4 regions of the Streptomyces sp. NPDC048197 genome follow, and region 3 is predicted to be linked to each of the others. Evidence: riboswitches for the same ligand, from Rfam matches in the RefSeq annotation. Region 3 holds a riboswitch; each other region holds the start of a gene.
What was found. Region 3 has a riboswitch for cobalamin ahead of metE (5-methyltetrahydropteroyltriglutamate--homocysteine S-methyltransferase). Riboswitches for the same ligand answer to the same signal wherever they lie in the genome.
Positions count from the first base shown of each region.

Region 1: another riboswitch for cobalamin. It lies ahead of ACGF4C_RS27475 (HoxN/HupN/NixA family nickel/cobalt transporter); the one in region 3 lies ahead of metE (5-methyltetrahydropteroyltriglutamate--homocysteine S-methyltransferase).
Region 2: another riboswitch for cobalamin. It lies ahead of cobN (cobaltochelatase subunit CobN); the one in region 3 lies ahead of metE (5-methyltetrahydropteroyltriglutamate--homocysteine S-methyltransferase).
Region 4: another riboswitch for cobalamin. It lies ahead of ACGF4C_RS17135 (CbtB-domain containing protein); the one in region 3 lies ahead of metE (5-methyltetrahydropteroyltriglutamate--homocysteine S-methyltransferase).

Region 1 is NZ_JBIDAJ010000024.1:72,569-75,767, reverse strand. Features, by position in the region: gene ACGF4C_RS27485 (helix-turn-helix transcriptional regulator) at 1-271, shown strand, start outside; gene ACGF4C_RS27480 (VOC family protein) at 282-692, shown strand; gene ACGF4C_RS27475 (HoxN/HupN/NixA family nickel/cobalt transporter) at 804-1,913, opposite strand; cobalamin riboswitch at 1,944-2,194, opposite strand; gene ACGF4C_RS27470 (metalloregulator ArsR/SmtB family transcription factor) at 2,276-2,683, shown strand; gene ACGF4C_RS27465 (carbohydrate ABC transporter permease) at 2,676-3,199, opposite strand, start outside.
Region 2 is NZ_JBIDAJ010000001.1:644,143-647,341, forward strand. Features, by position in the region: gene ACGF4C_RS02895 (precorrin-8X methylmutase) at 1-82, opposite strand, end outside; gene cobG (precorrin-3B synthase) at 79-1,524, opposite strand; cobalamin riboswitch at 1,740-1,868, shown strand; gene cobN (cobaltochelatase subunit CobN) at 1,905-3,199, shown strand, end outside.
Region 3 is NZ_JBIDAJ010000005.1:199,264-202,462, reverse strand. Features, by position in the region: gene ACGF4C_RS09650 (SpoIIE family protein phosphatase) at 1-875, shown strand, start outside; cobalamin riboswitch at 926-1,101, shown strand; gene metE (5-methyltetrahydropteroyltriglutamate--homocysteine S-methyltransferase) at 1,287-3,199, shown strand, end outside.
Region 4 is NZ_JBIDAJ010000011.1:62,327-65,525, forward strand. Features, by position in the region: gene ribA (GTP cyclohydrolase II) at 1-595, shown strand, start outside; gene ACGF4C_RS17130 (CbtA family protein) at 707-1,456, opposite strand; gene ACGF4C_RS17135 (CbtB-domain containing protein) at 1,472-1,693, opposite strand; cobalamin riboswitch at 1,734-1,889, opposite strand; gene ACGF4C_RS17140 (histidine phosphatase family protein) at 2,003-2,566, shown strand; gene ACGF4C_RS17145 (SPW repeat protein) at 2,711-3,151, shown strand.

The sequences.
Region 1 (3,199 bases), on a different contig from region 3:
GTCCCCGTACTCCTACCTGATGACGCGGCGCATCGAGCGCGCGATGGCCCTCCTGCGCCGTGGCGACCTCAGCGTCACCGAGGTCTGTTTCGCGGTCGGCTGCTCGTCACTGGGCACCTTCAGCACGCGCTTCACCGAGCTGGTCGGGATGCCGCCCAGTGCCTACCGGCGCCAGGCGGCGCTCGCCCCGGCGGAGCTGCCGCCGTGCCTGGCGAAGCAGGTGACCAGACCGATCAGGAATCGAGAAGCGCAGGTCACCGAGCGCCTCTAGCGTGGGAGCCATGGACATCACCATTCACACCAGCTTCCTCCCGCACGACGACCCGGACGCCTCCCTGGCCTTCTACCGCGACACCCTCGGCTTCGAGGTCCGCAACGACGTCGGGAACGGCAAGATGCGCTGGATCACGGTCGGCCCCGCCGGCCAGCCCGACACGTCGATCCTCCTGGCGCCGCCGGCCGCCGACCCCGGCGTCACCGACGACGAGCGCCGCACCATCACGGAGATGATGGCGAAGGGCACCTACGGCTGGATCCTGCTGGCCACCAAGGACCTCGACGGCACCTTCGAACGGGTGCAGGCCGGCGACGCCGAGGTCGTCCAGGAGCCGACCGAGCAGCCGTACGGCATCCGCGACTGCGCCTTCCGCGACCCCGCGGGCAACCTGATCCGCATCCAGGAGCTGCGCTGAGCCGGCCGGCGGGCGCAGCCATGACCACGGCGAGGGGGCGGGGCCGCGACGCCCCGCCCCCTCCGCCTGCCGAGTGAGCGCGTACTCACGGCGCCGGAACGGAACGCAGCCTCAGCCCGTGCCGGCGGAGCGCGCCGCCCAGCGCTTCTCGACGCCGGCCAGGCGCCAGTACGCCAGCGCCGCGGCCCACACCACCACGAACAGGCCGACGATGATGAAGCCGACGTTGTCGAGGTCGAGGCCGGAGATCCAGCCGGTCACCGGGTCGCTGAGACCGAGCTTGTCGTGGAGCACGGTCACCAGCTCGATGGTGCCGATGAAGAGCGCGACGGCGATCGACAGGCCGGTGATGGTGAGGTTGTAGTAGACCTTGCGCACCGGGTTGGAGAACGCCCACTGGTAGGCGAAGTTCATGAAGGTGCCGTCGAGGGTGTCGAACAGGCTCATGCCCGCGGCGAAGAGCAGCGGCAGGCACAGGATCGCGTACCAGGGCAGGCCGGCCGCGGCGCCGCTGCCCGCCATCACCATCAGCGTGACCTCGGTGGCGGTGTCGAAGCCGAGCCCGAAGAGGAAGCCGAGCGGGAACATCTGGCCGGGGCGGGAGATCGAGCGGGTGAACCGGCCCAGGAAGCGGTTCATGAAGCCCCGCGAATCCAGCTGCTGCTCCAGCTCCGCCTCGTCGAGGCGGCCTTCGCGCATCCCGCGGAACACCCGCCAGATCCCGGTCAGCGCAATGAGGTTGAGGGCGGCGATGAGGTAGAGGAACGTGCCCGAGACCGTGGTGCCGACGGTGCCCAGGATCTGGTGGGTGCGGGATTCGTCGTTGAGGAGGGTGCCGGCGAGCTGAGCACCGCCGGCGACGAGGGCGGCCATGGCGACCACGACGCTGGAGTGGCCCAGGGCGAACCAGAAGCCGACCGACACGGGACGCTTGCCGTCGGCCATCAGCTTGCGGGTGGTGTTGTCGATCGCGGCGATGTGGTCGGCGTCGAAGGCGTGCCGCATGCCCAGGGTGTAGGCGGTGATGCCGAGTCCGACGCCGAAGACCTGGCTGCCGACGGAGTAGTGGTGGGGCACCACGAGCAGGAACAGCACGCCGAAGGCGACGACGTGCAGCCCGGCTATGACGGCCATCAGGCCCGCGGTACGGACGGTGTCCTGCCGGCGCCAGCGGAACGTGGCGGGGGCAGGGGTGGTCGGGGTATCGGTGGACAGGGCCATCCGGCGGTCACGCTCCAGCACCTCGTGGATCACTTCGTGAGATGCCGTGGCCGGTCTCCTGGCTTTGGGGTATCACCCTGCTCCTTTAGAGCTTGGGGAAGGGTGCACGCGTCCTGCCCCGCCTTCCCGGCCGCAGGCTGCGGTCAGTGGCGTCGTTACGCGCACCGTGCGCGTAACGAAAAGGGCCGGAAACTCCCCGATCACAGTGGCGAGGGCCGCGCCGGTCTGGGACCACAAGGTCCGTCACCGGCTTCCCGAGCACCACGGCGCGCCAACCTTACGGGTCGTCCGACGATTCCTTCAAGCCTGCACAACTGTGCAGGTATCCAAGATCACATTCGGTGACCTGCAAAGATGTCCTCATGCATCTCGTCCCGGCCGAGCGCGCCGACCACCGCACCATCGACGGCCACCGCGTCTGCGACGCCATCGCCGCCATCGGTGAGCCGGGCGAGGTCCGGGCCTGGGCCGACCGCTTCGCCCTGCTCGCCGATCCCGGGCGCCTCGCCCTGCTGCTCGCCCTCCACGGGGCCGGCCCCATCGCCGTCTCCGACCTGGCGGTCGCCACCGGCATGAAGGACACCGCGGTCTCGCAGGCATTGCGCCTGCTCCGGGCCGCCGGCGTGGTCGAGGGCGCCAAGGACGGCCGGGTGGTGCGCTACCGCGTGGTCGACGACGCGACCGCGGAACTGCTGACGCAGTGCACGACGGCGGGGCCCGCTGTGCTGGACAGCGGGCCCCGCGCCGTGCGGTCGCCCCGGGCTACTTGACCGAACCGGCCATGATCCCCTGGACGAAGTGCCGTTGGAACGCGAAGAACACGATCAGCGGCACGATCAGGGACAGGAAGGCGCCGGGCGCCAGCACGCCGATGTTGCTGCCGAACTGCCGCATCTGCGACTGCAGGGCGACCGTCAGCGGCTGCGACTCGTTGTCCGCGAAGAGCAGGGCGACCAGCATGTCGTTCCAGACCCACAGGAACTGGAAGATGGCCAGGCTGGCGATGGCCGGGCGGCCCAGCGGCAGGATCAGCTGGGAGAAGATCCGCCATTCCCCACCGCCGTCCATCCGCGCGGCCTCCAGCATCTCCTTGGGGATCTCCGCGAAGTAGTTGCGCAGCAGGAAGATGGCGAACGGCAGACCGTACGCGGTGTGGAACAGGATGACGCCGGGGATGGAGCCGAACAGGCCGAGCGCGCCGAACAGTTTGGCCACCGGCAGCAGGCCGATCTGCACCGGCACCACCAGCATGGCGACCACGACCAGGAAGATCCAGTCCCGGCCGG
Region 2 (3,199 bases), on a different contig from region 3:
CGAGGTCCGCCTCGGCGCGGATGGTGGCGAAGGACTGGCGGTAGATCTCCGCACCGTCCTTCTCGTAGTCGAACGCGGTCACTCTGGCCTCGTTTCTGGCGTTCCTGGTGTTGCGGGTGGTGCGGATGGTGCCGGTACTGCGGATGACGCGGGGGTTGCTGTCGCTGTCGGTGTGGTCGGTGTTGCTGTCGCCGGCGGCGTCGGCCGCGGTGTGTCCGGGCCGACGACCGCGACCCGGTATCCCGCCTCCGTCGCCAGTACGTCGATCCAGGTGCCGTGCGGATGCCCGCAGCGGCGCTCGCAGCCGGACCAGTAGAGGGGGGCTGACGGTGGCACGGGAATGGATGCGGGGAGGCCTGGTGGCAGGGGTACGCCCGCCTCGACCGCGGCCGTCACGTCCGCGCGGACGTCGGTGAGGGACTTGGCGCAGCCCGGTCGGCCGGTGCAGGCGCCGATGCGGTGCCAGGGGGAGGACGGGTCGGTGACCAGGCCGGCGGCGGACAGTGCGCGGAGGCGGGGCGCGGCCGCGGCGGCCGGCAGGCCGGGGACGACGATGCCGCGCCACGGGGTGAGGCGGAGTCCGCCGGATCCCTCGTCGGCCGCGAGGGAGGCGAGCAGCCGCCACTGGGCCACCGACAGCCTGCCGAGCGGCGCCAGTACGGACAGCGCGCGGCGGCCGTCGCGGCCCTCGATGATGCCGGGGGCGGAGGAGTCCGCGTGGCGGACCACTGGCTCGGCCACACCTTCCCCCTCCGCCACGTACGACGCCTCGATGCCCGCCGCGCGCAGCCCCGCCGCCACGTCCCGCGCCGACAGTGCGTGGCCCTCGGGGAGTTCACGCACCCGCCAGGCGCCGGTGCCGCCGGCCGCCGCGGCGGTCAGGAACGTCTCGGCGGCGGCCAGTGCCGCGCGCGGTGCGTCCGGGCCGGCGATCCGCAGCGCCGCCGGGTCGTCGCCGACCCGCAGCAGCGCCCCGCCGCCGGCCGCCCCGTCACCCGTGATGCCCGATTCTGCGACCAAGGTCACATCGCCGCCGAGCGCCGCCACATCGCCCCGCCCGTCGTCCAGGACGAACAGGAAGCGGCCGGACAGCGCAGGTGCGGAGTCGCTCGCGCACAGCAGCTCGTCCAGCCGGCGGGCCCACCACCGCACGTCAGCAGGGGTGTTCCGGTCCAGTCCGGCCAGCGGGGAGGCGAGGATGTTGCGGATGCGTTCGTGGCGTTCGGAGGGCAGCAGGCCGGCGTCGTGCAGCAGCTCGGCGAGGCGGCCGCCGCAGCCGTCCGGCAGGCCGCGCAGCTCGACGTTGCCGCGCGAGGTCAGGGACAGCCGGCCGTCACCGAGCAGGTCCGCGGCATCGGCCAGCGCGTGCGCCTGACGAGCCGTCAAGTCACCGGCGGGGATGCGTACTCGGGCGAGATGGCCGTCGGCGGCCGGATGCAGCCGCAGTGCTCCCGGGCAGGCGTCACCGCGGGCCCGCACGGGCGGCTCGGCCCGTCGGGGCCGTGGTGAGGGGGAGGGCGGCATGGCGGCGAGCATACCTACGACGGTGCGCGACCGATCCGGGGCGGATCCGGCCATGAAACGGACGAATCCGGCCACCGCGGCACGGGCCGCGAAGGCCCGCGTCCCGGGCGTGCGGAAGCCGCCGCCCGCGGTGTCGCCCCGCCCCCGCCAAGGCCCGCTTACCTCCTCCGCCCGCAGCCCTTACTATGCAGGTCGGCGGGTCGGCTGACCCGTCGGACGCCAGCGACGGCGCCGGGCCCTTCGGCCCGAGGGAGGAAGCCCGGTGAGAATCCGGCGCGGTCCCGCCACTGTGAACCCGGCCGGTGCCGGGTGAGTCAGGAACTCCCGCCGTCCTTACGACCACCCGGGGCGCGGACACCCCGAGGAAGGCCAGCGCTCGCATGCTGCATTCGTCCGGGGACCACCCCGCGGCCCCCCGAATCCTGCTGCTGTCGACCTCCGACACCGACCTGCTCAGTGCCCGCGCGGCCACCGGCCCGGTGGCGTACCGGCTCGCCAACCCCGCCCGCCTCGACGTCACCGGTCTGCCCGACCTGCTCGACGGCACCGACCTCGTCGTCGTACGCCTCCTCGGCGGCATCCGCGCCTGGCAGGAGGGCCTCGACCTGCTGCTCGCCCAGGACCAGCACCGGCCGGTGGTCGTCCTCACCGGCGAACAGGCCCCGGACGCCCAGCTCATGGAGCAGTCCACGGTCCCGGTCGGCATCGCGGCCGAGGCGCACGCCTACCTGGCGCACGGCGGCCCCGGCAACCTCGAACAGCTCGCCCGCTTCCTCTCCGACACCGTGCTGCTCACCGGCCACGGCTTCGAACCGCCCGAGCCCGCCCCGACCTGGGGCCACCTGGAGCGCCCGGCCGCCGACGGCACCGGCCCGGTCGTGGCCGTGCTCTACTACCGCGCCCACCACATGAGCGGCAACACCGGCTTCGTGCACGAACTGTGCGCGCAGATCGAGACGGCCGGCGGCCGCCCGCTCCCCCTCTACGTCGCCTCGCTCCGCGCCCCCGAGCCCGAACTCATCGACGCGCTGCGGACCACCGACGCCATCGTCACCACCGTCCTCGCCGCCGGCGGCACCAGGCCCGCCGAGGCCGGCGCCGGCGGCGACGACGAGTCCTGGGACGCCGGCGCGCTGGCCGCCCTCGACGTCCCGATCCTCCAGGCGCTGTGCCTGACCGGGCCGCGCAGTGCCTGGGAGGAGAACGACGAGGGCCTCTCGCCGCTCGACGCCGCCTCGCAGATCGCCGTGCCCGAGTTCGACGGCCGGCTGATCACCGTCCCGTTCTCCTTCAAGGAGGTCGACGAGGACGGCCTCCCGGTCTACGTCGCCGACCCCGAGCGCGCCGCCCGGGTCGCCGGCATCGCCGTACGCCACGCCCGGCTGCGCCACCTCCCCAACGCCGACAAGCGCCTCGCGCTGGTGCTCTCCGCCTACCCCACCAAGCACTCCCGCATCGGCAACGCCGTCGGACTGGACACCCCCGCCTCCGCCGTCGAACTGCTGCGGCGGCTGCGTGCGGACGGCTACGACTTCGGCGACGAGAGCGCCGAGCCGGTGCCCGGCCTCGCATCCGGTGACGGCGACGAGCTGATCTACGCCCTCATCGAGGCCGGCGGCCACGACCAGGAGTGGCTCACCGAGGAGCAGCTGGCCCGCAACCCCGTCCGCATCCC
Region 3 (3,199 bases):
TCCCGCTGATCGCCTCCGGCCGCCCCGCCGGCACCTGTGTCCTCGGCTTCGACGAGATCCACCACTTCACGGCCAAGGACCGCAGCGTGCTCACCGCGCTCGCCGGCCTGATCGCCCAGGCCCTGGAACGCGCACGGCTCTACGACTCCGAATTCGCCCTCGCCCGCGGCCTCCAACAGGCCCTGCTGCCGCACCGGCTCCCGGTCCTCCCCGACCTGCGGACGACGGCCCGTTACCTCCCCTGCACCAGCGGCATGGACATCGGCGGTGACTGGTACGACGTCATCCCCGCCGCCGACGGCGTGTCCCTGGTCATCGGGGACGTCGAGGGACACAGCATCGCGGCGGCCGCCACCATGGCCCAACTCCGCAGCGCAGTACGGGCGTTCGTCGCGGTGGGGCACGCCCCCGGCGACGTCCTGGCGGGCGCCAATCGCACCCTCATCGACCTCGGCACCGGCCTCCTCGCCAGCTGCTGCTACCTCCACCTCGACCCCGCCGGCCACCGCGTCCGGGCCGTCCGCGCGGGTCACCCGCCGCCGCTGCTCCGCCATCCAGATGGGCACACCGACGTACTGGACCTGGAGACCGGCCCCCTCCTCGGCGTGGACCACGCCAGCGACTATCCGCAAACCCCCGTCGACCTGCCACCCGGCTCCGCGCTCGCCCTCTACACCGACGGCCTGGTCGAAGAACGCGGTACCCCCATCGACGTGGGCATCGACCACCTCCGCGCCTCGATGGCCCACGCCCGTGCCGACTCCCTCGACGAACTCGCCGACCGCCTCCTCCACCACGCCCAGCGCTCCTCCTACCGCGCCGACGACATCGCCCTCCTGCTCACCGAATACCGACCGGCCGCGACGGGCCGATAGCCACGGAGGGGCGTTAGGCTGGTCGGGCAGCTGGTTCGCCCTGTCCGCCAGGCAGGCGTGTCGTAAGAGGGAACCCGGTGGGATTCCGGGACTGCCCCGCAGCGGTGAGTGGGAACGAGCGCCGTCATACGCACTGGACCCGGACGGGTCTGGGAAGCGACGGCCAGTAGGTGTCCGCCTTTCGCAGTTCGATGGGTGGATGTGCCCGCGAGTCCGAAGACCTGCCCGTTGCCCGCGCGTGAGGGATCACGTGCGGACGTTCCGGTGACCTTCGAGGGCGGGTCGGCGTACAGACCGGGCAGTGGTCTGCAGTGACAACTCCGCAACTGCTCCGTCCGGTTCGTTCGTCCTTCGCGCCTCCGTTCCGTCTCCGGGATCCGTAGGAGACAAGCTCGCGAAGGAGAGTTTCTTGTGACCGTGACAGCGACAGGGGCAGGGGCCGGGAAGTCCGCGGCCGCGACCGTTCGGGCCACCGTGTACGGCTACCCCCGGCAGGGCCCGCGACGGGAGCTGAAGAAGGCCGTCGAGGGGTACTGGAAGGGCCGGGTGACCGCCGACGCGCTCCGGAGGACCGCCGCCGAGCTCCGCAGCGCCAACTGGCGGCAGCTGGCCGACACCGGCATCGACGAGGTCCCGACCGGCGACTTCTCGTACTACGACCATGTCCTGGACACCACCGTCATGGTGGGCGCGATCCCCGAACGCCACCGGGACGCCGTCGCCGCCGACCCGCTCGACGGCTACTTCGCCATGGCCCGCGGCACCCAGGACGCCGCGCCGCTGGAGATGACCAAGTGGTTCGACACCAACTACCACTATCTCGTCCCGGAGTTGGGCCCGGGCACGGTGTTCACCACCGACTCGGCCAAGCAGGTCGGTGAGCTGCGCGAAGCCCTCGCACTCGGCCACACCCCGCGCCCCGTCCTCATCGGCCCCGTCAGCTACCTGCTGCTCGCCAAGCCCGCGCCCGGCGTCGCCGCCGGCTTCGAGCCGCTCACCCTCCTGGACCGCCTGCTGCCGGTGTACGCCGAGGTCCTCGCCGACCTGCACGCGGCCGGCGCCGCATGGGTACAGCTCGACGAGCCCGCCCTCGTCCAGGACCGCACCCCGGCCGAACTGAACGCCGCCGAGCGGGTCTACCGAGAGCTCGGCGCCCTCACCGGCCGGCCGAAGCTGCTGGTCGCCTCGTACTTCGACCGCCTGGGTGAGGCCCTGCCCGTACTGGCCAGGACCCCGGTGGACGGGCTCGCGCTGGACTTCACCGGGGCCTCGGCCGCCCAACTCGACGACCTCGCCGCCGTCGGCGGACTGCCCGGCAAGCGGCTGGTCGCCGGCGTGGTCAACGGCCGGAACATCTGGATCAACGACCTGGAGAAGTCGCTGTCCACCCTCGGCACCCTCCTCGGACTCGCCGGCCAGGTCGATGTCGCCGCGTCCTGCTCCCTCCTGCACGTCCCCCTCGACACCGCCGCCGAACACGACATCGACCCGCAGATCCTGCGCTGGCTGGCCTTCGCCCGTCAGAAGACCACCGAGGTCGTCACCCTGGCCCGTGGTCTCGGCCGCGGCACCGAAACCATCGCCGCCGAACTCGCCGCCAACCGCGCCGACCTGGCCTCCCGTGCCGCTTCGCCGATCACCCGCGTCCCCGCCGTACGTACCCGGGCCGCGGCCGTCACGGACCGCGACACCCGCCGCTCGCAGCCGTACGACCGGCGGGCCGCCGCGCAGCGCGCCCAGCTCTCGCTGCCGCTGCTCCCGACGACCACCATCGGCTCCTTCCCGCAGACCGGCGAACTGCGCACCGCCCGGGCGGACCTGCGGGCCGGCCGCATCGATACCGTCGCCTACGAGGAACGCATCAAGGCCGAGATCCAGGAAGTGATCTCCTTCCAGGAGAAGACCGGGCTCGACGTCCTGGTGCACGGCGAGCCCGAACGCAACGACATGGTCCAGTACTTCGCCGAACAGCTCTCCGGCTACCTCGCCACCCGGCACGGCTGGGTCCAGTCCTACGGCACCCGCTACGTCCGCCCGCCGATCCTCGCCGGTGACCTCGCCCGCCCCGAGCCCATGACCGTGCGCTGGACGACCTACGCCCAGTCGCTCACCGGCCGCCCCGTCAAGGGCATGCTCACCGGCCCGGTCACCATGCTCGCCTGGTCCTTCGTCCGCGACGACCAGCCGCTCGCCGACACCGCCCGCCAGGTCGCCCTCGCCCTGCGCGATGAGGTCAACGACCTTGAGGCGGCGGGGACTTCGGTCATCCAGGTCGACGAGCCGGCACTGCGCGAGTCCCTTCCGCTGCGCGCCGACGCCCGCCC
Region 4 (3,199 bases), on a different contig from region 3:
GTCGGTCCGGCTGCCCACCGCCTACGGGGAGTTCCGGGCGGTCGGCTATCTCGACCGGCCCAGCGGAACCGAGCATGTGGCGCTGGTGTACGGCGAGGTCACCGGCGAACCGGTGCTGACCCGGGTGCATTCGGAATGCCTGACCGGGGACGCCTTCGCGTCCCGGCACTGCGAGTGCGGTGACCAGCTGTCCGCGGCGCTGCGGGCGATAGCGGCGGCCGGGCGCGGCGTGCTGGTCTACCTCCAGGGCCACGAGGGCCGGGGCATCGGCCTGCTGGCGAAGCTCCGCGCGATGCAGCTCCAGGAGGAGGGGCTGGACACCGTCGAGGCGAACATCGCGCTCGGCCTCCCGGTCGACGCCCGGGAGTACCGCGCCGCCGCGCAGATCCTCGACGACCTCGGCGTCCGCGCGGTACGGCTGCTGTCCAACAACCCGCGCAAGCGCGCCGCGTTGGTGCGGTACGGCATCTCCGTCACCGAGCGCGTCCCGTTGCTGGCCGAGCCCCAGGCGGAGAACATCCGCTATCTCCGCACCAAGCGCGAGCGTCTCGACCACGACCTGCCGCACCTCGACGGCATCCCGGGCCAGCTCTGACACACCGTCAGGTCCGTACCGACAGAAGCGGTCCGGGTGTGACGCAGCAGGTCCGGGGCCCGCGAGGAGCGCTCGCGGGCCCCGGACCGGTGGTGCGGTGCAGGTGCCGGATCAGGAGGCGACGGACACCGCCCCGGCCCGCTCGGCGGCCGGCCGGGCCGTGACGACGCGCTCCGCCAACTGCCCGAAGACCAGCCCGAACGCGGCCCACAGCACCAGCTGGACGGCGAGCGCCGACAGCCGGAACTGCCACAGCAGCGTGGCGGAGAAGTCCGCGGGCACCTCGTTGACGGCCGGCAGGAACGCGTAGGCGAGCCCGACGGCGACCACGAACGCGGCGACGGCGGTCACCGTCGCGTACCAGTTGCCCAGCTTCAAAGCCAGCCGCCGGCCGAGGATCGTGGCGGCGACGGCCAGCAGGAGGCCGAGCAGCATCATCAGGAAATACAGGGCGGTGCGTTTGCCGATGGTGTCGGGGTCGCCGACCGACGGTGGATTGGCCGGGTATTTCAGGAACGGTACGACGTAGCCGGCCACCAGCGCCGCCCCGGAGAGCAGCAGGGCCGTGGCGCGGGCCCCGAACCGGCCGATCCGCCCCAGGGCGAAGCAGAAGGCCAGTGCGGCGATCCCGCCCAGTGCCACGCCGTAGACCAGGACGCCGGTGGCGAGCCCGGCCGTGGACTGCAGTCCACGGCTGACCACTTCCATCTCGTGTTCGTGGCTGTGTGCCTCCTCGAAGGCGATGGCGGCGTCGATCCGCGGTTCGCCCAGCACGTAGGCGACGAGGAGGGCCAGTACGCCGGCGGCCAGGCCGGCGAGCATGCCGCGGACCATCAGGGTCCTGACGGTGAGGGAGTTCATGGCTGCGGCCGTCCGTCAGTGGCAGGGGAAGCCGAGGAGGTGGCGCCCGTCGTGCAGCCATTCATGGACGTCCGAACCGGACAGCAGCGAGGTGGCGCCCTGCTCCGCGCCGACGAAGTACAGCAGGACCAGCAGCAGCACACCGGCGAACAGTGCCCAGGGGGCGATCGCCTTCAGCGGGAGAGGGGCGGGGGTGGTGGTGGCGCCGGTGGTCGGCGGTGCGATGGACGAAGCCATGGCATGACCTCCTGTTGGGGGGAACTCGCGTCCCCGGTAATGGGAGTGCAGAACGACATGCGGGTCTGGCTCATCCGGTACCGGCCCCTGGCGGGCTGATAAAAAACCGGACATACAGTGGCGCGACCGCGCCGGGATCCCACCGGCTTCCGTCATGCCGTCGTCAAGCACCGGGAAACGTACCGTGATCCGGCCATCTGGCCAAGACCGTACGGGGGGCGGACCGGTGCGGGCCGGGGCGCATCCGCCGGGCAACTTCCTTGCCCGTCTGAGGAGTTGGCGTCCCGGCGACAGAGGAGGGAAGAGGGCATGACAACTCGGGTGATGCTGGTCTCACCGGCCGCGGGCGACGCCCAGCGCGAGGTGCGCTTCGACGACGACTCCCCACCGCACGCGGCCGGGCTGCGACGGGCCCGGGCCGCCGCGGGGGCGCTGCCGGCCGCCGACCGGGTCTTCGCCTCGCCCTCCGCGCGCTGCCGGCGCACCGCGGAGGAGCTCGGACTGCCGGCCGGGCCGGTGCCGGAGCTGGCGGGCTGTGCGATGGGGGAGTGGCGGGGGCGGACCCTGGCGGAGCTGGCCGAAACGGAACCGCTCGCGGTCTCCGCCTGGCTGGACGATCCGGACTTCGCCGGGCACGGCGGGGAGTCGCTGCGGCAGCTCTGCGACCGGGTCGCGGGCTGGCTGACCCGCATGGCGCTGGACGCCGGACGGGTACTGGCGGTCGTGGAACCGGACGTGGTGCGGGCCGCCGCGGTGTGTGCCCTGCGGGTGCCCGCGGACGCCTTCTGGCGGCTGGACGTGGCACCGCTGACCGTGACGGAGCTGAGCGGGCGGGGCGGCCGCTGGAATCTGGGCCTGGGCCGTGCGCTGTAGCGCGGGGCGGTGGAAAGGTGACCGTACCCCTTCAAAATTCACCTGCTTCTTCATCTACACATAAAGGCGACATAAGCGCAGAATTAAACCGTGGCCCGATGCCACGCGATAACGGCCAGGCTGCGAGCGAAGGAGGCGAGTCGCATGGCCGACGTCTCACACCACAGGGGAGATCTCGCAGGTCACCCCGACGCTTCGGAGATGCAGGCCCGATACGAGCGGGTGCTCGGTGGGCGTGATGTGGTACTTGTCGACGGTCCGGTGTTCCTCGTCGGCCTGTACTGCGCCGTCTCGCCGTTCATCGTCCATTACACGCTGGCGCAGCCCGCCCTGGCGACGCACAACCTGATCGTCGGGATCGCGATTGCCCTGCTGGCGGTCGGCTTCACCGTGACCCCGGCGCGGATGTACGGGCTGAGCGGCGCGATGTGCGCGATCGGCGTGTGGATGATCATCGCGCCCTGGCTCGTGGGCCGCAGCCCGGACGCGGGCGTCATCTGGAACAACGTCGTCATCGGTGCGCTGACGTTCCTGCTGGGCGCCTTGTGCGTCGCCGCGGCGTCCAAGCGCCGCACCACCACCTGAAGGCGCTGCCCGCGGGGCCGCAATGAGTGACCGCCGGTCCGCCTGCCC